Regions from separate parts of the Pantoea sp. E956-1 genome, predicted to be linked through region 1. Evidence: predicted binding sites of a transcription regulator. Region 1 holds the regulator's gene; each other region holds the start of a gene.
The links. The regulator LexA, encoded in region 1, represses DNA repair genes until DNA is damaged. The targets are predictions, from matches to a motif close to TNCTGTATGTACATACAGNA.

Region 1 (7,515 bases):
GTTACTTCGCGCTCGGCTTCATCTTTCGTAGAGCCGTAACGCTCCTGGATTTTGCCAACCAGCTGATCGCGTTTACCTTCGATAACCTGCATATCATCGTCGGTCAGCTTGCCCCATTTCTCTTTCATTTTGCCTTTGAACTGCTTCCAGTTGCCGCTTGCTTCGTCTTTATTCATGGCAGACCTCCAATCCTCGGGTTTTAATGATTATCTTGCTGCTTAACAAAATAACGATACAAAGCGCTGGTTAACTGCGCTGCATAGAGTTAATTGTAGTAGCCAATTTCTTAACCATGGAATAATACAGAATAATCCGTATCGGCTTGCGTGCAGCCACTGCTGACTCAGGCATCAAACCAGCTGTTCTGACGCCAGTGCTTACGCCAGATGAGCCACAGCGACAGGCCGCGCAGCGCCAGGAAAACCGTGACCGCCAGCCACAGACCATGGTTACCCAGTACCGGTACGCTAAGCAGCGTCAGAAAATAGCCTGCTGCGGCTACCACCATGCTGTTACGCATCTCGCGCCCGCGCGTCGCCCCGATGAACATGCCATCCAGCAGATAACACCAGACACCGATCAGCGGCATTATCATCTGCCAGACCAGATAGCGGTCCGCTGTCTGCTGAAGTGACTGAAGAGAGGTCAGCAACGACACGATCTGCGGGCCAAAAATGGCATAGATCAGCGAGAAGAACAGCGCCACCACCACCGCCTGCCGACAGGCAGAGTGCCAGACGCGCAGGAGTTTACTGCCATCTTTTGCACCATGCGCCTCACCCGCAAAAGCTTCAACTGCGTAGGCAAAGCCATCCAGCGCATAGGCAGTAAAAGTAATGAACATCAGTAATACTGCGTTAACCGCCACCACATCAGGGCCGAGTCGCGCGCCCAGCACGGTCAGCGAGGCAAAACAGAGCTGCAGCATCAGAGAGCGCAGCATGATGTCCCGGTTCAGTCGCAGCAGCCGGCCGCTGTCACCGCGCCAGCTCTGCTTCAGCAGGCTAAGCGTAATTCCGCGCAGTTTTAATACCCGCCAGACCATGATGCTGCCGACGCCCAGCGTGATGTACTCTGCCAGTGCCGTGGCGGTGGCCGCCCCCGCGACACCCCAGTGCAGCCCCATCACCAGCCAGAGATCGAGCACGATGTTAACCAGATTGCCCACCACCAGCAGGATCACTGGCGCACGCGCATACTGCACGCCCAGCAGCCAGCCCAGGATTACCAGGTTTGCCAGCGTGGCAGGCGCACTGAGCCAGCGAATCTGAATAAACAGCGCCGCCTGTTCCAGTACATCGGGATTGCCGCCAACCAGATGGGTCGCCAGCTGGATAATCGGATAACGCAAAGCGATGAACAGTACACCTGCCAGCAGCGCGATGATCAGCGGTTGCGTCAGCGCGCGCGCCAGAGCGGTTTTATCGCCCGCACCAAACGCCTGTGCCGTAAGGCCAGTCGTACTCATTCGAAGGAAAAGCAGCAGCATAAAAAGGAAGCTGGTCACTGTAGTCCCGACCGCAACCCCGCCAAGATAGACAGGGCTGTCGAGATGACCAATTACTGCAGTATCGACCACTCCCAGTAAGGGAACAGTGATATTTGAAAGGATCATTGGCAGTGCGAGCCGCCAGAGATTTTTATCCGTTGCCGTGATAAAGCGCATTCGCCGTTCCGTGCTCAGTGTCGCTGCGCAAAAGAGACAGCGACAAAATTAGGGCAGACAGAATAGCATCAGAAAAAGCGAATGCACGCTGGCGTCAAAATCAGAGCCACTCGCCGTTGCGCACCACGCCCACCGCCAGACCTTCAATAGTCAGCGACTGCGCACGGGTATCGACAACAATCGGGTCAAAATCGCTGTTTTCAGGCAGCAGATGCACGATAGCACCCTGCTTTTTCCAGCGTTTAACGGTAACTTCATCATCAATGCGGGCAACCACAACCTGGCCGTTGCGCACATCCTGGGTTTTATGCACCGCGAGCAAATCGCCATCCATAATTCCGATATCTTTCATCGACATTCCGCTGACGCGCAGCAGGAAGTCAGCAGAAGGCTTAAACAGGCCTGGATCGACCTTGTAATGAGTTTCGATATGTTCCTGCGCCATGATCGGCTCACCGGCAGCAACCCGGCCAATCAGCGGTAGCCCTTCTGAGGCTTCTTCTTCCATTAACAGGCGAATGCCGCGTGATGCACCGGAAACGATCTCGATAACGCCTTTACGCGCCAGCGCTTTCAGATGCTCTTCTGCCGCATTCGGCGAACGGAAGCCCAGCTGCGCCGCAATTTCGGCACGCGTAGGCGGCATGCCCGTTGAAGAAATATGGTCGCGAATCAGGTCATAGACCTGCTGCTGCCTGCTGGTTAATGCTTTCATCCCGCCCCCTGGTTGTTTATACAGTCGCTGTGAGTATATACAGGTATTGGCGAAATGGAAACCAATTGTCAGGGAAAACGCGCCCTCAGACGCATTGTGGAAGGCTTATCGCAAATGTGTCCAGAGCAGCGCGATCCAGACAAAGAGTGCCAGTAAAATGCTGATCAGTACCGCCGCCGAGCCCATGTCTTTCGCCCGGCCCGCCAGCGGATGATGCTCCTGACCGATGCGGTCAACCACCGCTTCAATAGCGCTATTGAGGATTTCAACAATGACCACCAGCACCACCACCCCAATCATGAGGATGCGTGAGACCATATCGACATCCAGCCAGCACGCAATAATAATTGCGACCAGCGCAGCCAGCGCTTCCTGGCGAAACGCCGCCTCATGTTGCCAGGCGGCTCGCAGTCCCTGCCATGAGTAACCTGCGGCTTTTACTATTCTGATAAGTCCGGTGGCATTATTTGCCATGATGTGGGAACCCTTTCATCGGATTGACGTCAATGTCTGGGCTGCGTGCAATGGGCACCACCACAGATCTTCGCTGCGCTTTCTGGTATGCTTGCGGCGCTTTGCTAACAAGAGGCTTCATGTTGTCTATGTCAGGTTGGCGTAAACTCTATTACAAACTGCTTAATTTACCACTGTCGTTTTTGGTAAAAAGTAAGGCCATTCCGGCCGATCCCGTGTCTGAACATGGTCTGGATCCGACCCGACCTATTATGTATGTTTTGCCTTACGATTCGAAGGCCGACTTACTGACATTACGCGCGCAGTGTCTGCGGCATCATCTGCCCGACCCGCTCTCTCCGCTGGAGATTGATGGTTCACTGCTGCCGCGCCACGTCTTTATCCACAATGGCCCGCGTGTCTTCCCCTATTTTGTGCCCAGCGTGGAATCCGTGAAAATCTTTCACGATTACCTCGACCTGCACCGTAATAACCCAAAGCTCGATATACAGATGCTGCCGGTCACCGTGATGTTTGGTCGCGCACCGGGACGTGAAGTTCAGGGCGAAGCCACGCCACATCTGCGGGTGCTGAACGGGGTGCAGAAGTTCTTTGCGGTGATCTGGCACGGGCGCGACAGTTTTGTCCGCTTCTCACCGACGGTGTCGCTGCGCCGCATGGCAACTGAACACGGTACGGATCAGTCGATCGCCCAGAAGCTGGCTCGCGTGGCGCGCATTCATTTTGCCCGCCAGCGACTGGCGGCGATTGGCCCGCGCTTGCCGGCGCGTCAGGATCTATTTAATCGTCTGCTGCAATCCAAAGCGATTGAAAAGGCAGTAGAGGATGAAGCACGCAGCAAAAAAATCTCCCATGAGAAAGCGCAGCAGAATGCCGTCGAGATGATGGAGGAGACTGCAGCAAACTTCTCCTATGAAGCCATCCGTGTAACTGACCGCGTGATGGGCTGGCTCTGGAGTCGACTCTATCAGGGCATCAACGTCAATGGCGGCGAAAAAGTCCGCCAGCTGGCCCAGGATGGCCACGAGATTGTCTATGTGCCGTGCCATCGCAGCCACATGGATTATCTGCTGCTCTCCTATGTGCTTTATCATCAGGGACTGGTGCCGCCGCACATCGCAGCCGGGATCAATCTCAACTTCTGGCCAGCCGGCCCGATTTTCCGTCGTCTGGGCGCTTTCTTTATTCGTCGTACCTTTAAAGGCAACAAGCTCTACGCCACGGTATTCCGTGAATATCTCGGCGAGCTGTTCACCCGGGGCTATTCGGTTGAGTATTTTGTCGAAGGAGGCCGTTCACGAACCGGTCGCCTGCTGGACCCTAAAACCGGCACCTTAGCCATGACGCTGCAGGCGATGCTGCGCGGCGGAAATCGTCCGATCACGCTGGTGCCGATCTATATCGGCTATGAGCATGTGATGGAAGTGGGCACTTACGCTAAAGAACTGCGCGGCGCGGCGAAAGAGAAAGAGGGCTTCATGCAGATGGTGCGCGGCTTACGCAAGCTGCGTAATCTCGGTCAGGGTTACGTTAACTTTGGCGAACCCCTGCCGCTGGTCAACTATCTTAACAAGCGAGTGCCGGAATGGCGCGATGCCATCGATCCGATTGAGCCGCAGCGTCCCAGCTGGTTAACACCGACCGTCAACGATATTGCTGCCAGCCTGATGGTGCGTATCAATGAAGCGGGCGCGGCTAACGCCATGAATCTCTGTGTCACCGCCCTGCTGGCGTCACGTCAGCGCTCACTAACCCGTGAACAGCTGATTGAACAACTGGAGTGCTATACCCAGTTGCTGCGCAACGTGCCTTACTCGCCAAATGCGACCGTACCCGATCTCTCAGCGGAAGCGCTGCTGGATCACGCCTTGGGTATGAATAAGTTTGAGAGTGAAAAGGACAGTATTGGCGACATCATCATTCTGCCGCGTGAGCAGGCAGTGCTGATGACCTACTATCGCAACAATATTCATCACATGCTGGTGATGCCGTCGCTGATTGCCGCCATTGTTCAGCAGCATCAGACGCTGAGCGAAGCAGAACTGCTGCGTCAGGTGAGCCTGATCTACCCGATGCTGAAGAGTGAGCTGTTCCTGCGCTGGCAGACCGATGAGCTGCCGCAACTGTTGACCGAACTGAGTCAGGAGCTGGCGCGTCAGGGCCTGATTACGCTCGAAGCCGGCGAATTACGCTTTTCCTCAGCGCGCTATCGCACACTGCAACTGCTGGCCGCCGGTGTGCGTGAAACGCTGCAGCGCTATGCCATTACGTTCTCCATTCTCAGCGCCAAGCCGACGATTAACCGCGGCACGCTGGAGAAAGAGAGCCGGACGCTGGCACAGCGTCTGTCGGTGCTGCACGGTATCAATGCCCCGGAATTCTTCGACAAAGCGGTCTTTACCTCACTGGTCCTGACCCTGCGCGATGAGGGGTATATCAGCGACAGCGGTGATGCCGATGTTGCGCAGACCATGGCGACCTGGCATATGCTGGCAGACCTGGTCACCAGCGATGTTCGTATGACGATTGAAACCGCTGGGGCGCACGACTGACCGCAGCGCGCATAGTAAAAAGGCGACCTCATGAGGTCGCCTTTTTTATAGGCCAGGTCTGGTCCGATTCGCTGTAAAACGGTGCCTGCTCAGGGAACATCGTCAGATCGGAAAGACGCAAAAGCGTCATCCCTGACTGCTCGGCCCGCGCCGTCCCTGCCGCGGGACGCTTTCCTCTTCTGCCCATGTTCCCTGCGCGTTGAGCTCATTCATTGCTGCCAGATTCATCCTCGTCAGGTTTGGCGACCTCCCGGATCGCCTTTTTATGTCTGGAAACTCTCTATCAGAACAGCTGGCTGAACGGCGGGGTATTCATCAGTACACCGAGGAACAGCACCATCCCGACATAGTTATTATTGAGAAAAGCCTGGAAACAGGGTTGCCGCTCACGTCCGGCGATCAGCTTCTGCTGATAAACAAACAGCGCGGCAGCCAGCAGCAACGTCCAGTAGAAGGCGCTGTTCAGATGCAGCATGATGCCCACCAGCGCCATCAGCAGCAGCGTCGCCAGTTGCAGCAGGCCAATGATCAGCTTGTCGAATCGGCCAAAAAGAATCGCGGTCGACTTCACGCCAATCTTCAGGTCATCATCCCGATCCACCATCGCATACTGGGTGTCATAGGCGACCGTCCAGCAGATGTTGGCGATAAATACCAGCCAGCAGACCAGAGGTAAGGACTCACTAACTGCCGACCAGGCCATAGGAATCGCCCAGCCAAAGGCGGCACCCAAAACCACCTGAGGCAGGTGGGTATAGCGCTTCATAAAGGGATAGACCCAGGCCAGCGCCAGCCCCACTACAGAGAGCATAATCGTCATCAGGTTCATGGTCAGCACCAGCGCAAAAGCCACCAGTGCCAGGATCACGAACAGCAGCTTAGCCTCTTTTGCACTCACCGCGCCGCTGGCCAGTGGCCGATGCTTCGTGCGCTCGACATGACCATCTACTTTGCGATCGGCATAGTCATTGATTACACAACCGGCCGCACGCATCACGATGACCCCGGCAACAAACACCGCCAGCACCGGCAGCGGCGGGATCGCCATGTCAGCCAGCCATAATGCCCAGAACGTTGGCCACATCAGCAGCAGCGTACCGATTGGTTTATCGATACGCATCAGACGTGTGTAGGCCCGCCATTTGTTCATACTTAAGCTATTTTGCACCACAGGATCCTCAGACCAGATCGCGATAGAGCGGCGATGCCGGTAAAAACAGTTCAGTCAGCAGCAGCGGTTTACCCGAGAGACGCAGGCGTGAGCGCCGTCCCCACAATCCCTCCACCTGCCCCGGCTCAATAAAATCCCGGGTCAGCGTCGAAGAGGAGAAGAGATAGCGCCCCAGCGGCCGGGTGCCCAGCTGCTGCAGCATCGCTTCTGGCCCGTTGAGGGTGCTTTCCGGCACCAGCGTACGGCCAGCCAGCCAGGGCTGATCGTCGCCGAACAGCAGCACTTCGCGCAGCCAGAAGCGTTGATCGTCTGGCAACAAGCCCTTTTCATCACCTAACTCGCTGGCGTCGATAAAGCCTTCACGCAGCGGCTGAACCGTGACCCGCTGGCAATGTTGTTCAAAACGGCGCGTCATTGAATCCTCCTCCATCAGCCAGTCGAGCAATGGCGGCGCAAGGGTTGCCTGCGACGGAGAAAGCCAGTTGAGTGCACGTAATAAGCTGAGCGCGTCTTGCGACATAGCACCACTCCCAATAATTTTCAGGACGCTAGTTTAGCGCAGAGACGCGATGCGAACACCTGCCGTCATGACAGACGGCAAGAGGATTACTCGCGTTTCAGGCGGTTGCTGTTCGCCAGCCACAGAGTGACCACCAGAATCAGAATCGCCGCAGAGTAACAGAGCGTATCGAAGGGATTTTTATGGTCGACGATAATCAGGCGGATAATTGCCGTGATACCGATATAGACAAAATAGCGCAGCGGAAAGTGATAGCCCGACTGAAAGTACTTAACAATCAATGCAATAAATTCGAAGTAGAGGAAATAAATGACAATTCCCTCAATCAACAGATAGGAGGATGACTGCTCGCCGGTGTTAAACAGCACGTTTGCCAGATGGATAGTTTCTTTGCCTAAAAAGACGATCAGGATGATT
Region 2 (7,515 bases), on a different contig from region 1:
ATTCCGGCGGCGTTTGGCCTGCTCGGCCAGGTGCCGACCATCGTGATTATCATGCTGGTCGTCACCGTCGCCGCGCAGCTGGCGTTGTCGCTGACCAAACATGGTCGCCGGATGTATGCGCTGGGCGGCAATCCGGAAGCGGCCCGCCTCTCCGGCATCCGCACTACCCGCTACCGGGTGCTGGCTTATGTAATTGCCTCACTGCTGGCCGGCCTGGGTGGCATTCTGCTCGCCTCGCGTATCGGCTCATCTCAGGTCAACGCCGGAAGCGGCTACCTGATGGACGCCGTCGCGGCGGCGTGGATTGGCTTCTCACTGGCGGGTTCCGGCAAGCCGAACGCGCTGGGCACGCTGGTCGGCGCGGTGATCCTCGGCGTGCTGCAGAACGGTCTGGTGATGCTCTCTGTTCCCTATTACGCCATGGACATTATTAAAGGGCTGGTGCTGGCTTTAGCACTGGCGATCACCTATATCCAGCGCCGCTGAGGCGCTTTTACCGGAGTTGATAACAATGCAAAAAATAACACTCTCGCTGCTGGCCCTGAGCCTGCTGAACGCCAGCGCCGCCTTCGCGGATACCGTCACGCCGGTGCCTGCGGCTATCGCCAGTCATGACGGGCCGATCCGTATTGCGGTGATCCGCAATCTCGGCTCCGATGACAACACCACCCAGTTTGTTGCCGGTGCCATTCAGCAGGGTCGTCAGCTGGGCTTTAAGGTCAGCACCTTCCTCAGCAACGGCGACGATGCGCGCTTCCAGGATTTCGTGAATCAGGCGATCAGCCAGAAATATGACGGCATCGTGCTGTCGCACGGTAAAGCGCCCTACGCCAGCGGACTGGTGAAGCGCATTGCCGATGCAGGCATTAAGCTGTCGGTGTTTGATACGCCGGTGGATAGCCCGATTCCGGGCGTCACCGTCACCGCGCAGGATGACGCTTCACTGGCGCAGTTGTCGCTGGGCCAGCTCATCCATGATTTCAATGGCAAAGCGAACATCGTCAAGCTATGGGTTGCCGGTTTCCCGCCGATGGAACGCCGTCAGGTAGTGTATGAAAAACTGCTGAAAGAGAATCCGGGCATTCATCAGCTTGAGTCGATTGGTGCGGTTTCAACTGACGTTCAGGGCGACACCGCCAATAAAATTGGCGCGATTCTGGCGAAATACCCTAAAGGCAAAATCGACGCCATCTGGGGTGCCTGGGATGCCTTCAGCCAGGGCGCTTACAAAGCGCTGCAGGAAAATGGCCGTACCGAGATCAAGCTCTACAGTATTGATGTCTCGAACCAGGATTTGCAGCTGATGCGCGAGAAAAACAGCCCGTGGGTACAGACGGTGGCGGTCGATCCTAAAACCATTGGCGCGGTGAATATGCGTCTGGTGGCGAAGAAAATTGCCGGTGAAGAGACGCCCGCGACTTACCAGTTTAAAGCGGCATCAATCTCTCAGCAGCAGCTTAACAGCCAGCCTGGCGCCGTGAACGTCGCGTCGCTGAACAAGATTATTCCGGGCTGGGGCAGCAATGAGGATTTTGTCGCTCCGTGGTTTGCGACTCTGGCGGCGAAATATAAGAAGTAATCGAATGTCAGCCTTGCCGGTCGGTGAGGCTGACGGTTACAGACCCAGCAGTAGCTGACGCTCCAGCTGGGGATCAACCATAGTCACATGTAATCCTACCAGCCGCACGCCGCGCCCGGCACGACGTTCATCCCAGGTTTTACGGGCGATGGCAATCATGTCCTCTTTGTTCAGCACTGGCCAGATATGCTCCTGGGTCGTCTGCTGAAAATCACTGAACTTCAGTTTGACGCCCTGACGCGCCACCTGCTTGTCAGGTCGGATCTGCGTCAGCCGGCGATCCAGTTCGGCGTAGAGAAAATCGATAATTTCCAGGCAGGCATCCCAGTCGCTGATATCTTCCGCCAGCGTCCGTTCAACCCCCAGCGATTTACGCTCGCGCTCAACGATCACGCTGCGGTCATCAATGCCATTGCTGCGCTCCCACAGCACCCGGCCAAACTTGCCAAAGCGCTTTAACAGCAGCGCTAAGTCTGCCTTCTGCACGTCGCCACAGGTTACCAGCCCCATCTCTTCCAGTTTTTTGGCCGAGACTTTGCCAACGCCAGGGATCTTCGCCAGCGGCAGGGTTAGCAGAAAACCGGACATCTCCGGCGGGGTAATCACGAACTGCCCGTCCGGCTTATTCAGGTCAGAGGCGATCTTCGCCAGAAATTTAATCGGGGCGATGCCCGCGGAGGCGGTAAGCCCGGTTTCACGGTAGATGGTGGCGCGGATCGCCTGCGCCATCAGCGTGGCAGAGCCGTGACAGTGCGGGCTGTCGGTAACATCCAGATAAGCTTCATCGAGGGAGAGCGGTTCAATCAGCGGTGTATAGCGGGTAAAGATGTCGCGGATCTGCGCGGAGGCTTCTTTATAGGCGTCGAAGCGTCCTGGCAGCAGACGCAGATGCGGACATAACTTGAGGGCCATGCCGGTGGGCATCGCACTGCGCACGCCAAATTTGCGCGCCGGATAGTTGGCGGTGCTGATCACGCCGCGACGCTCGCGGCTGCCACCAATGGCGATCGGGATGTCGCGCAGCTGGGGATTATCACGCATCTCCACCGCGGCATAGAAGCAGTCCATATCGACATGAATGATTTTACGCATACCCCCTCCGGCACTGGATAAGTATACAGTTGGCAGGGGTAACTGCAATATTTGTCGCGTTGACGATTAAAGTTTACAAATTTCTGGCCGAATATCTTTCAGTAAATCGCGAATTTGGCTGACGCCGTCTTGCTAAAAAAACAGACAATGTTTAATGTTGCGCTGCGGTAGCGGACAGTTCCGATAATGCAAACAGAGACGCACATTTTGCGTCATGTTCTCTTCACCTCAAGGTACACACAGCATGGGCAAAATCGCACTCCTGTTTGCGATGATTTTACTGCCAGCCCTCAGCATGGCAATGACACCCGAACCCGTCTCAACGGCACCGGTCAGCAAAGAATTAAAGAAGCAGTTACTCGGCACCCCGGTCTATATCCAGATCTTCAAGGAAGAACGCACGCTCGAACTCTACGGCAAAATCGGTAACGAATACCGCCTGCTGGACACCTACCGCATCTGTAACTTTTCTGGCGGCCTCGGCCCGAAACGCCGTGAAGGCGATTTCAAAAGCCCGGAAGGTTTTTACAACGTGAAGCTGAATCAGCTGAAGCCGGATAGCCGGTTTTATCGCGCGATCAACATCGGCTTTCCGAATCAGTACGATCGTAATCAGGGCTACAGCGGCAATTACCTGATGATTCATGGCGACTGTAAGTCGATTGGCTGCTATGCCATGACTAACGCCTATATGGATGAGATTTTTACCTATGTGAATGCCGCGCTGCGTAACGGCCAGCAGGATATCAGCATCAGCATCTATCCATTCCGCATGACCGACAGCAATATGCAGCGTCACCGCTACTCCACCTATGCCAGTTTCTGGCAGCAGCTGCAGCCGGGATACGCTTACTTTGCTAAATATCACCAGCCGCCGATGGTCAATGTCGCCAGCGGTAAATATGTGATGAACAGCAGCCCGGCACCGGTTTTAGCCAGTCCCGAAGCCGCTTCACGTTCATTCCTGGCGCTCTCCAAGGCAGAATAACGCCCATTCACCTGGCACGATCCGCTGCCAGGTTTCATTGGCCGTCAGTGGCTGCGTCGCAATCACCGTCACCACGTCATGCGGCGTGGTGTGCTGCTGAAAATCAACCTCCACATCCTGATCCAGTAACTGCGCCCGCCCAAACGGTGCGCGGCGGGTGATCCAGTAAAGATTGGTGGAGCAAAAGGCCATCAGATAACGACCATCTGACAGCAGCATGTTAAACACGCCCTTCTGCCGCAATGTGCCGGCAAGCTCCCCGATAAACCGGAATACCGCAGGCCAGTTGCCTGGCGTGCGCGGATAGCGCGTTGCCAGCTGATGCAGGATCCAGCAGAACGCCTTCTCGCTGTCCGTTTCGCCCACCGGCCGGAATGTGCCGGTCTCCAGTTGCCGATAGCCCCTGAGCTGCCCGTTGTGCGCATAGGTCCAGTTGCGGCCCCACAGCTCGCGGGTAAACGGGTGGGTATTTTCCAGCGATACCTGACCGCGATTCGCCTGGCGGATGTGCGCCACCACCGAATGCGATTTGATCGGATACTCCTGCACCAGACGCGCAATCGGCGAGTTAAAGCTCGGCAGCGGGTCTTTAAACGTACGACAGCCTTTATCTTCGTAGAAGGTAATGCCCCAGCCATCTTTGTGAGGCCCGGTTCCTCCGCCACGCTGAACCAGACCGGTAAAGCTGAAACAGATATCCGTGGGAACATTGGCGCTCATCCCGAGCAATTCGCACATAGCCACCGCCTTAGAGTAAGCGACCTCCCGTCAGGCGGGAGGCCAGCACAGTTACTTCACCATCTCTTTTTCGATCAGCAGCATCAGAATGTGGATCACTTTAATGTGGATCTCCTGGATGCGATCGGCATAACCAAAGTGTGGCACCCGGATTTCAATGTCGGCACTGCCTGCCATCTTACCGCCATCTTTACCGGTGAGGGTGATGACTTTCATCCCCTGCGCACGGGCAGCGTCAATCGCTTTAATGATATTGGCAGAGTTACCGGAAGTTGAGAGGCCCAGCAGCACATCGCCCGGACGCCCTACCGCTTCCACATAGCGTGAAAAGACATAGTCATAACCAAAATCATTACTGACGCAGGAGAGATGGCTGACATCAGAGATGGCAATCGCCGGATAGCCAGGACGATTTTCGCGGTAGCGACCGGTCAGCTCTTCAGCGAAATGCATCGCATCGCAATGTGAACCGCCGTTACCGCAGGAAAGCACCTTGCCGCCCGCCTTAAAGCTGTCAGCCAGCAGCACCGCAGCACGCTGGATCGCATGGATATTGGCCTCGTCGCTGAGGAATTTATTCAGCGTATCAGCAGCTTCATTAAGCTCAGAGCGGATAATGTCCTGGTACATAGGGATGTCCTTTTTTAGAAGAGGTTAATCGCAGCAAGTTTAACGGAATGGCCGGTCAGCGCAAAGCGTCATGCCACGGCTGGCCAGGCAGTGGCGGCGATTATCGCTGCAGCAGGTGATGCAGAAATGGACAGAAATCGGTTTTTGTGAGGCAGGTTGTAATTGCGATGTAAACAAATTGATAAATCAACCCAACTGCTCTAAACCTCTCTACATAACAGGTCAGACCTCTTACTACTTGGAGCGGTTCATTATGATGGTTGTCTCGATACTTGCCACGGTGGCGCTGATTGGCGCCCTGTTCTATCACCGCCTGTCGTTGCGGCTCAGCAGTGCGATTCTGCTGCTGTGGACTGCCGCGATGGCTGTTGCTCACCTCTGGACGCCATGGTTACTATTGCCGCTGGCGATCATCCTGCTGCCGTTCAACCTGCCGTCACTGCGCCGCAGCCTGTTTTCAAAGCCGATTTTTCAGCGCTTCCAGCAGGTGATGCCGCCGATGTCGCGCACCGAGAAAGAAGCGATCGATGCGGGCACCACCTGGTGGGAAGGCGATCTGTTTCAGGGCAAACCAGACTGGCAGAAGCTGCACAACTATCCGCAGCCGCGCCTGACCGCCGATGAGCAGGCTTTTCTCAATGGTCCGGTTGAAGAAGCGTGCCGCATGGCCAACGATTTCCAGATCACCCATGAGCTGGCGGATATGCCTCCGGAAATGTGGGCCTATCTGAAAGAGCATCGTTTCTTCGCGATGATTATTAAAAAAGAGTATGGCGGACTCGATTTCTCCGCCTATGCGCAGGCCTGCGTGCTGCAAAAACTGTCGGGTGTCTCCGGGATTCTGGCGATTACCGTGGGCGTGCCTAACTCATTAGGTCCGGGCGAACTGCTGCAACACTACGGTACTGAAGAGCAGAAAAATCACTATTTACCCCGGCTGGCACGCGGCGATGAGATCCCCTGCTTTGCGCTGACCAGCCCGGAAGCGGGCTCAGATGCCGGAGCCATCCCCGATACCGGCGTGGTCTGCATGGGCGAATGGCAGGGTCAGCAGGTGCTGGGCATGCGGCTGACCTGGAACAAGCGCTACATCACGCTGGCACCGATCGCCACCGTGCTGGGCCTGGCATTTAAACTCTCCGACCCGGATCATCTGCTCAGCGATAACGAGAATCCTGGCATTACCTGTGCGCTGATCCCGACCAACACGCCCGGCGTGGAGATTGGTCATCGCCACTTCCCGCTTAACGTGCCGTTCCAGAACGGGCCGACACGCGGCAATAATATCTTTGTGCCGATTGACTATATTATCGGCGGCCCACAAATGGCCGGTCAGGGCTGGCGGATGCTGGTGGAGTGTCTGTCTGTAGGTCGCGGCATTACGCTGCCATCGAACTCAACCGGCAGCCTGAAAAGTGTGGCGCTGGCGACAGGCGCCTATGCCCATATCCGTCGTCAGTTCCGCGTCTCAATCGGTAAGATGGAAGGAATTGAAGAGCCGCTGGCGCGCATTGCCGGTAACGCATATGTGATGGATGCGGCGGCCACACTGATTACGGCCGGTATTATGCAGGGTGAAAAACCGGCCGTGCTGTCGGCGATTGTGAAATATCACTGCACCCATCGCGGTCAGCGCGCCATTATCGACGCCATGGATATTGCCGGCGGCAAAGGCATTATGCTGGGTAACAGCAACTTCCTGGCCCGCGCCTATCAGGGTGCGCCCATCGCTATCACAGTAGAGGGCGCTAATATTCTGACCCGCAGCATGATTATCTTCGGACAGGGTGCGATTCGCTGCCATCCTTATGTACTGCAGGAAATGGCGGCGGCAGCCAGCAACGATGTTAACGCATTTGATCAGGCGCTGTTCAGCCATATTGGTTATGTCGGCAGCAGCACCCTGCGCAGCCTGTGGCTGGGCTTAACGGCCGGACGTACCAGCGCCACTCCGACCCGCGATGGCACCCGCCGTTACTATCAGCATCTGAACCGCATCAGTGCCAACCTGGCGTTGCTCTCTGATGTGTCGATGGCGGTGCTGGGGGGCAGCCTGAAACGTCGTGAGCGTATCTCGGCGCGTCTGGGCGATGTGCTGAGCCAGCTCTATCTTGCCTCGGCGACGCTGAAACGCTACGACGATGAAGGCCGCAACGAAGCCGATCTGCCGCTGGTTCACTGGGGCGTGCAGGATGCGTTACATCAGGCGGAAGTCGCGATGGACGATCTGCTGCGTAACTTCCCGAACCGTCTGGTCGCGGGCGCATTGCGGATGACTATTTTTGCAGGCGGTCATCACTGCCCTGCTCCGTCTGATCGTCTGGACCATCAGCTGGCAAAACTGCTGCAACAGCCGTCAGCTACCCGCAGTCGTCTGGGCCGTGGCATGTACCTGACGCCCAGCGAGCACAACCCTGCCGGTCAGCTGGAACAGGCGTTGCAGGATGTGATGGCGGCAGAAGTGATCCATGACAGACTGTGCAAACAG
Region 3 (7,515 bases), on a different contig from region 1:
CGAATCTCACCTTCGACGCCGCCGATGGCCTGCTGTAGCAGCATGGCAAATTCTGGATCGGGTTTCTCTACACGAACCGGGAATTGAAGTTTTGATGAATGATGAAACATGATTATTTTCCTCGTCTGTGTTTGCAGTGGATGCAGAAAAAGCCTGGACACAGATAACGGATAAATAAAGCGAAACGAGAGCATTTAATCGGAATTTCAGGTTGAATAAGTGGCGAAAACAGTAAAGACCGGAGCTATATCTGGTCCGGCAGGGCAGGCAATCTTAGCGGTGAGGAGGGGACAAGTGATTCAGTGCAGGAGAAATAAAAAAAGCCCCATAACAGGGGCTGATTCCGGACGGGAAAAGCATCCATGCTAATTCGCGTTCCCTCATAACAGACACAGATTTTTAGCTGCCGTTGGTCGCCGAAGTGCGCTGCAGAACATGTTCAAGCGCCTGACGGTAAATATCCTGTTTAACCACGTCACGCTCGCACTCCAGGCGGTGAATCAGGCCCAGCACAATGTCTTTATCTGAGACATGGGTTTTCGCATGGGCGAGTTCGGCATGGACTGCGGCGATAACCTGTTTTTCCGTGGTCAGCGCGGTACCAGAGTTCATGAAGTAATCAGAAATCTGAGACTCTGTATTCATCGTTGTTTGCATGTCAGGCCTCATAAGAAATTGGGGGAAGAACGCGTCGATTCAGATCCGGTTACCGGCTGACGCAAAAAAAATGCATCTGAAGGTGGAAATCCACAACACCTTCAGATGCGGTGCAAAGCACCTTTCGTTACAAGTGATTTAACATCACGTGACAAAGTTATACAAGAATCGAAAACTTGTACAATGAAATTTGACAAAATTTAACTGGTCGGTGGTGTATTTCAAAAGTATGTTTAAAGTGAATAAAGGTTTTAAGAGGGTTAGTTGAATAAATACAGTAAGTTGCAGATTTTTTGGGAGGGGCGGCGATTTTCAGGCCAGAAGGCTGAAGATTATGGCTGACGCCACGTTAACGCGTTAAAATCGCTTTTTTCCGCAGATTTCAGCCAAAGTTGTACAGGTTTCAGCGCTGGAAAAGTGTGTGCTGCTGCAATCCTGGCCGTCTGACAGGCCATGCCGCATAATTCACTTCCCACGCCTGATGCAGAAGGCTAAGGTTGACCCCTTATTTATCACAAGGAAATGATCATGGTTCACGACTATTTCGCAATTCCGCCTGCGGGCATGACTCAGGAACAACATAAACGTTCGGTCGCTGTGGCTGCTGCTCTGTCAGTGGCAAAGGAGTCCGTCAGCGCCTCCACCTCAGCAACCGGCTCAAAAACCGCCTGGGATCTGCAGGCCGTGGCGAATGAAGTTGCCAATCTGGCCGACGCAATTCAGGATGCGCTGGAGAGTGACAGCGAGGTGTAAACACTAACCTGTTTCATCTGAGGCTGCCCGGAGGCGGTGCAGGGCGGTGGCAGCGTTCAGGCGCCGATAACGTCCGGCATCGGACGCTGCCGGAAAGTCCGCTTATTCCATTGCGGGTGGCTCATATTTAATATACTGACGCAGGGCATCATGGATAGCCTGATTATTGCCCTCTTCCAGACCGCGTTCGGCATACTCTTTCGCCAGCGCCGCCAGGACATCGTCAAACTTCCCTTTGTAATTGAGATTATTCAGCGCAATTTGCTGACCGAGTATCGCTTTTAATACCGTGGTCTCAACCGTTAACTGCGTAACTGCCTCTTCCAGCTGTTTGATTCGATCGTCGTCTGCCATAACCCCTCCATGCTTAAAAAAGCAGAATAACCAGCCTGCCCGTAATATTCAAACCTCTCCGAATGCCAGAGAAGCGTTGTCAGATTTTCCTTAAGTAAAAATAATCAGCCGGTGAATTTATAAGATTCTTTACTGTAAGAAGAAATCGACGATATTCCGGCAGTGCGGCGAAAATAACCCGTTTCCGCTTACTCTGACGGCAATGCGAAAAAACGTTTAAAAAAAAGTGCATTACCATCAACCCTTTCGCTTAAAGATGTCCCATCTCACTTGATTAAAAGGGGGATTAGCTATTACTGTGTTTATATACAGTAATCTTAAAAAGGAGCGAAATGATGGAATTCATTAAACCTGCGGACATTCGTGCCGTTATGCCTTTACCGCTATATATCGAACGTGTGCCGTGCGGATTTCCATCCCCGGCGCAGGATTATGTTGAACAACGCATTGATCTCAATGCGCTGATGGTCCAGCACCCCAGCGCCACCTACTTTGTCCGGGTCAGTGGCGAGTCAATGATTGAGGCGGGCATCAATGATGGTGACATGCTGGTGGTTGACAGTTCACTCACGGCCTCACACGGCGATATTGTGGTCGCTGCGGTCGACGGTGAATTCACCGTTAAACGTCTCCAGCTTCATCCCTGCCTGCAACTGATGCCGATGAATACCAAATTTAAACCGATCGCTATCCAGACCGAAGATGCGCTGGAAGTGTTTGGCGTTGTGACCTTTGTGATTAAAGCGACCCACTGACCATGTTCGCGCTGGTCGATGTGAACTGCTTTTACGCGTCGTGTGAGACCGTTTTCCGGCCCGATTTGAGGGGCAAGCCGGTGGTGGTGCTGTCGAACAACGACGGCTGTGTGATTGCGCGCAGCGCCGAGGCAAAAAAAGCCGGCATCAAAATGGGCGCGCCCTATTTTAAAATGCGTGAAGAACTCACACGTCATGCGGTGCAGGTCTTCAGCTCAAATTATGCGCTTTACGCCGACATGAGCCATCGGGTGATGACGATACTGGAAGAGATGGCGCCGTCGGTGGAGATCTACTCGATCGACGAGGCGTTTATGGATCTCACCGGCGTGCAGAACTGTATGGCGCTGGAGACGTTTGGTCATCAGGTCAGAGAACGGATACGCAAAGAGACCCATCTGACTGTGGGGGTCGGCATTGCGCAGACTAAAACGCTGGCCAAGCTGGCAAATTTTGCGGCCAAAAAATGGAGCAAAACCGGCGGTATTGTTGACCTGTCGAACCCCGAACGACAAAAAAAACTGCTGGCGCTGATTGATGTAGCGGATGTCTGGGGGGTGGGCCACCGGATTGGCAAACGGCTCAACGCCATGGGCGTCATGACGGCGAAAGATCTGGCCGATCAAAGCACTGAGGCCATTCGCAAACAGTTCAGCGTGGTGATGGAACGTACCGTCAGAGAGCTGCGCGGTGAATCCTGCCTGGAGCTGGAGTCAGTAACGCCGGATAAACAGCAAATCATGTGTTCGCGCTCGTTTGGCAGCCGTATCTCCGACTACGACCAGATGCGTGAAGCCGTCTGCGCGTATGCTGAGCGCGCGGCAGAGAAGCTGCGCCGGGAGAATCAATATTGTCGTCAGGCAGGCGTCTTTGTGCGAACCAGTCCGCATGCGGCTGACGAACCCTTTTATGGCAATCAGTCCACCGGCCAGTTGCTGATCCCGACGCAGGACACCCGCGACATTATCGGCGTTGCGCTGGCGTGTCTGGATAACATCTGGATTGAGGGACATCGCTACATGAAGGCGGGCATCGTGCTGGGGGATTTTTTCAGTCAGGGCGTGGCTCAGTTTGATCTGTTTGATGAACATCAGCCACGCCGCAACAGCGAAGAGCTGATGAAGCTGATCGACACAGTCAACAAGCTCGGCAGCGGGAAGCTGTGGTTTGCCGGGCAGGGAATAAACAAAGCCTGGTCGATGAAACGCGAGATGCTGTCGCCTGCCTATACCACCCGGATAACCGATCTGCCTGTGGTTGCGCTTAAGTGAACGCTGACCCGATGTTCCTCTGCTGCTGAAGCCGCGGTCTCTGCTAAAAGCTTTTTTTATCACGCGATTAAAGCGGCAGGAAGTTATGCTTTACCTGGCCAGATGAGTAGTTTTTCATCTGGCATTTTAAAAAATTACCAGGTAAATATAATGGATTTCAGGCAGTTTGAAGCCAGAGTGATGCTCTGGACCGCGATACATTTCACAGCAATTATAAAATCCCGCCACCACGACGAATATGAGATTTATGCGATCGACGATAGCAGCAATATAAAAACCAGACTCTTTTTATGTTTTGCTGACAATGAAAACCACGCCAGCCTGCTTATTAAGCAATTTACGTTATGGCTGATAAAAATAAACGCGCTGAAGCGCAGTCAGCAGCGGGAAAAAGACCGCACGGAGACAACGTTATTATCTGAATGAATCGCGTCCGGCTTGCACCGCAGACCAGGCCAGGGGAGGCCAGACAGACGGCGAATACTATTAACGCGCCAGGGAATAACGGGCCGTCTGGGCATGACGGGCGACTGACGACCTATCTTGTTACCTGCGCCTGGGATAGAATCGCCATTGATTTGGACAGCAACGCACCTCCCCGGGCCGGTAACAATGACCATGACAGCCATAGCGCATAAAAACAAAGAGCGGGGACGCCCCAGAGAGTTCGATATTGAACAGGCTCTGGATCATGCCATGATCGTTTTTCGGCAAAAAGGGTACCATGCGGCATCAATGAGCGATTTGGGTGAGGCAATGCACCTCTCCGCAGGCAGCATCTATAAGGCGTTTAAAGATAAGCGCTCGCTCTTCCTGCTGGTGTTCGAGCGTTATCTGTTGCTGAGAAATAGTGAGTTGCGCCGTCGTCTGGCACCCTGTATCAGCGGCCGGGAAAAAATAACCGCGCTATTGCAGTTCTACCTGGATTCGGCGCGCGCCACAGAGGGACGTTGCGGCTGTCTGGTTGTTGCCAGCGCGATTGCGCTGCAGACGATGGATCAGGCACTCGCGCAGCGCATAGACGACGTGGTTCAACGTAATCAGTGCTTCCTCGTCTCGCTGCTGGAGCAGGGGCAACAGGATGGATCTGTCGATAACACGCTGGACAGTGAAGCGGCAGCTGGGTTAATTCTCTGCATTGCATATGGTATGCGGGTAGCAGGCAAGGTCAGCGATGTGACCAATGAAGAGCAGACACTGGCGCTGGCTTTGAAAGTGCTGGGATAACTTTCTCTGAAGTCAGGCAGGTCAATCCGTAGACAGGCTTTCCCGCCCCACGCTTTCGAACAGAGAACGTCTGCACTCTCCTTTCCCCTCATCTGATTATCTACCAGGCTTTCACGCTTTATCCTGCAGCGAAGAAATGAAGGCCCGTTTCGTGAAAACATCAATCTTGCTGACACGCGTGGCAGCCATTGGCTGTTCTGTTTTTGCCGCCCGTGGGGGGTGAAACCCATACAGTGGAACATCCACAAACGCCGCAGGTGACTGAAAATGGGGAGCCGCTGACGCGCTAACCGTGTGACGACAGGTGGGGATAAGCCACCGTTGACCGATTAACGTCCAAATAGCAGGCTGATGAGCGCACGGTAATGGCGCTCTTCTTCCTGCGTGGAAGCCGTTTCAAGCCGACGCAGAAGTTTGGTGCAGATCGATTTACGGTTCACGTTCTGGTCGGCATGCAATATTTCCACTACCACCTGTCCCAGCGTCTCTTGCTGTGAGGGCAGGCTTGCCGCTTTGAAATAACGGGCAATATCGTCTGCCGTCTGCGGCAGCCTCTGGTTCGGGTACATGGGTGAGTTCCTGGCGTGCGATGTAAAAATGATCAGATAGCCGCGAACTTATACAAAATTAAATAAATTGTACAGTTATTTCAGGCGTGATCGAAAGATTGTTTGTTCAGTGCGGAAGTCCGGTCACAGGGACGACCTGATCTCAGAAGCAGGGGGACAGGATGAGGCTGACAGGGAACCCGGCTGACGCCCGGTCCCCTGTAAAACGAACACTGATAACCTGTCAGTAATCAACGATAATCTTTGAGGAAAATCGGTGCCTGTCCGGTCTCTACCAGCCAGTTTAATTCGGCGCGGTCGCGCGTTGAGGATTCAATGAAACCTTTGAGCCAGTTCCGTGCATCGGCAATCTGTGCGACCCGCTCATCGCTGCGCTCTTTTTCGGCCATCTCGCTCAGCTGGCGAATCAATGCTACCAGCGTAATTTCCTGCTCTTCAAACGCCAGATTAATTGCTGCTTCACCAAGAATCATATGACCGATTGTTTTGTCATGATAAACCATCTGCACCCTCCTGATTGAATAGCGATATAAAGAGTCTAGTTAAAGACGCTCTCGACTAAAAGGTGGGAAACGGCAGGGCGATATGATTAAAAATTTACAGAAAATAAAATGAACCTTTAAGCGAGGCGGTAAGGCACTAATAACAAAGCATAAAAAAAGATTTATGCTTATCGTCAAAAATAAACCAAGCTATTATTCTGGTTAGAAAAGAGAGGGGTTGCCTGAAATTCAGATAAGAGCAGCATCCGGGATTTTCGTTTTTAGGTTATTAGTGGCACTGTTGCCTGCAATATTATTGCCACGCCACACCGGATATTTCTGATTTAAAAGATGGCGTGAGATAAAGCCGGGGTTGTACGCCACTTCGTGCCAGAGTCAGACAAAAATAAAGCCGCCCGTGGGCGGCTTTATTCTTCGGACAACAGCAGTCGGATTATTTCTTCGGTACTTCAGAGACCGCTTTAACGTCCGCTTTATTAATCTGCTGCTTCACGCCATTTGCATCGGTATAAGCCAGCAGGCCGGCATCCGATTCAGAAGGCTTGCCATCACTAATAATGGTGCGTCCATCGTTGGTCTGAATCGCATAACTGGTACGGGTGCAGCCGGTTAATACGGTCATACCAATCAATGCGGCGAGAGGTAAAATCAGCGCTTTTTTCATCTTATTCACCTTATATTAGTTATCGAGTTCACTCATGTTACTGATCTCATTACGATTGATCTGCTCAGTTTTTCCTGTCTGAGCATCCCGGTAAGAAACCAGACCAGTATCTGAATCAATCTGGGGTTTGCCATCAGTGACAATCGTGCGGCCATCAGTGGTCTTAATCGACTGGTTTGAGGCACAACCTGCCAGCGTACCTAAAGAGAGAGCCAGCAAAGCGATGGCTGACAGGGATTTCATTTTCATTTTCATTTTTCTGCTCCATGAAGTATATCCGAACGTTTACAGCATAGTCGGCTTTATCAGGTTTGCTGGCCCTGCCGCGTCTCGCTGCCTGTTTTTTAGACAAAAAAAGAGGGTGTGGCGTTGATTAGCGGATATGACACCGGGAAATAGCATTTATTGCAAATGTACATGGCTGCTTATGCCGTTTCAGCAGATGACTCGCCGAATGGAAATAAGATCGATGCCAGGGCGGGAAATAAGCACGGTAGCCAGAGCGGATATTTTCACAGAAGTCAGAATAGCCGTACGGTAATACTCTGCATCTGCGTTAATACCTGGAGAGATGCACGGGTCCGATAACCATCAGGGTCCCGGACTCGTGCAACAGGGGATCAGAGGATGGAGTCTTCGCCCGCTTTAGCGGCCGCTTTTTCTGCTTTCATGGCGCTGACCGGGTCTGATGCGCTCAGCCAGCGGTCAAATTTCTGGTAGGTGTCGATAAAGGTTTTAAAGTAGCTGCTGGCGATGGTGGCA

Region 2: dinB (DNA polymerase IV) is a predicted target of LexA. The motif match lies at 2,683-2,702, and genes of this name have one in related genera.
Region 3: umuD (translesion error-prone DNA polymerase V autoproteolytic subunit) is a predicted target of LexA. The motif match lies at 2,059-2,078, and genes of this name have one in related genera.

The regions. Positions count from the first base shown of each region.
Region 1 covers NZ_CEUYZP010000009.1:172,094-179,608, forward strand. Annotated here, with positions in the region: gene AC0T7J_RS19620 (CsbD family protein) at 1-176, opposite strand, end outside; gene dinF (MATE family efflux transporter DinF) at 344-1,666, opposite strand; gene lexA (transcriptional repressor LexA) at 1,767-2,381, opposite strand; gene AC0T7J_RS19635 (diacylglycerol kinase) at 2,487-2,855, opposite strand; gene plsB (glycerol-3-phosphate 1-O-acyltransferase PlsB) at 2,984-5,407, shown strand; gene ubiA (4-hydroxybenzoate octaprenyltransferase) at 5,691-6,575, opposite strand; gene ubiC (chorismate lyase) at 6,586-7,098, opposite strand; gene psiE (phosphate-starvation-inducible protein PsiE) at 7,185-7,515, opposite strand, start outside.
Region 2 covers NZ_CEUYZP010000010.1:82,269-89,783, forward strand. Annotated here, with positions in the region: gene AC0T7J_RS20175 (ABC transporter permease) at 1-486, shown strand, start outside; gene AC0T7J_RS20180 (sugar ABC transporter substrate-binding protein) at 512-1,579, shown strand; gene dinB (DNA polymerase IV) at 1,616-2,671, opposite strand; gene dpaA (peptidoglycan meso-diaminopimelic acid protein amidase) at 2,916-3,659, shown strand; gene AC0T7J_RS20195 (class II glutamine amidotransferase) at 3,630-4,397, opposite strand; gene lpcA (D-sedoheptulose 7-phosphate isomerase) at 4,449-5,027, opposite strand; gene fadE (acyl-CoA dehydrogenase FadE) at 5,281-7,515, shown strand, end outside.
Region 3 covers NZ_CEUYZP010000001.1:199,213-206,727, forward strand. Annotated here, with positions in the region: gene AC0T7J_RS00980 (manganese catalase family protein) at 1-110, opposite strand, end outside; gene AC0T7J_RS00985 (biofilm development regulator YmgB/AriR family protein) at 400-645, opposite strand; gene AC0T7J_RS00990 (hypothetical protein) at 1,186-1,410, shown strand; gene AC0T7J_RS00995 (hypothetical protein) at 1,513-1,764, opposite strand; gene umuD (translesion error-prone DNA polymerase V autoproteolytic subunit) at 2,100-2,519, shown strand; gene umuC (translesion error-prone DNA polymerase V subunit UmuC) at 2,522-3,790, shown strand; gene AC0T7J_RS01010 (hypothetical protein) at 3,941-4,216, shown strand; gene AC0T7J_RS01015 (TetR/AcrR family transcriptional regulator) at 4,403-5,017, shown strand; gene ycgZ (regulatory protein YcgZ) at 5,347-5,586, opposite strand; gene AC0T7J_RS01025 (hypothetical protein) at 5,817-6,089, opposite strand; gene AC0T7J_RS01030 (YgdI/YgdR family lipoprotein) at 6,523-6,753, opposite strand; gene AC0T7J_RS01035 (YgdI/YgdR family lipoprotein) at 6,769-7,002, opposite strand; gene AC0T7J_RS01040 (hypothetical protein) at 7,374-7,515, opposite strand, start outside.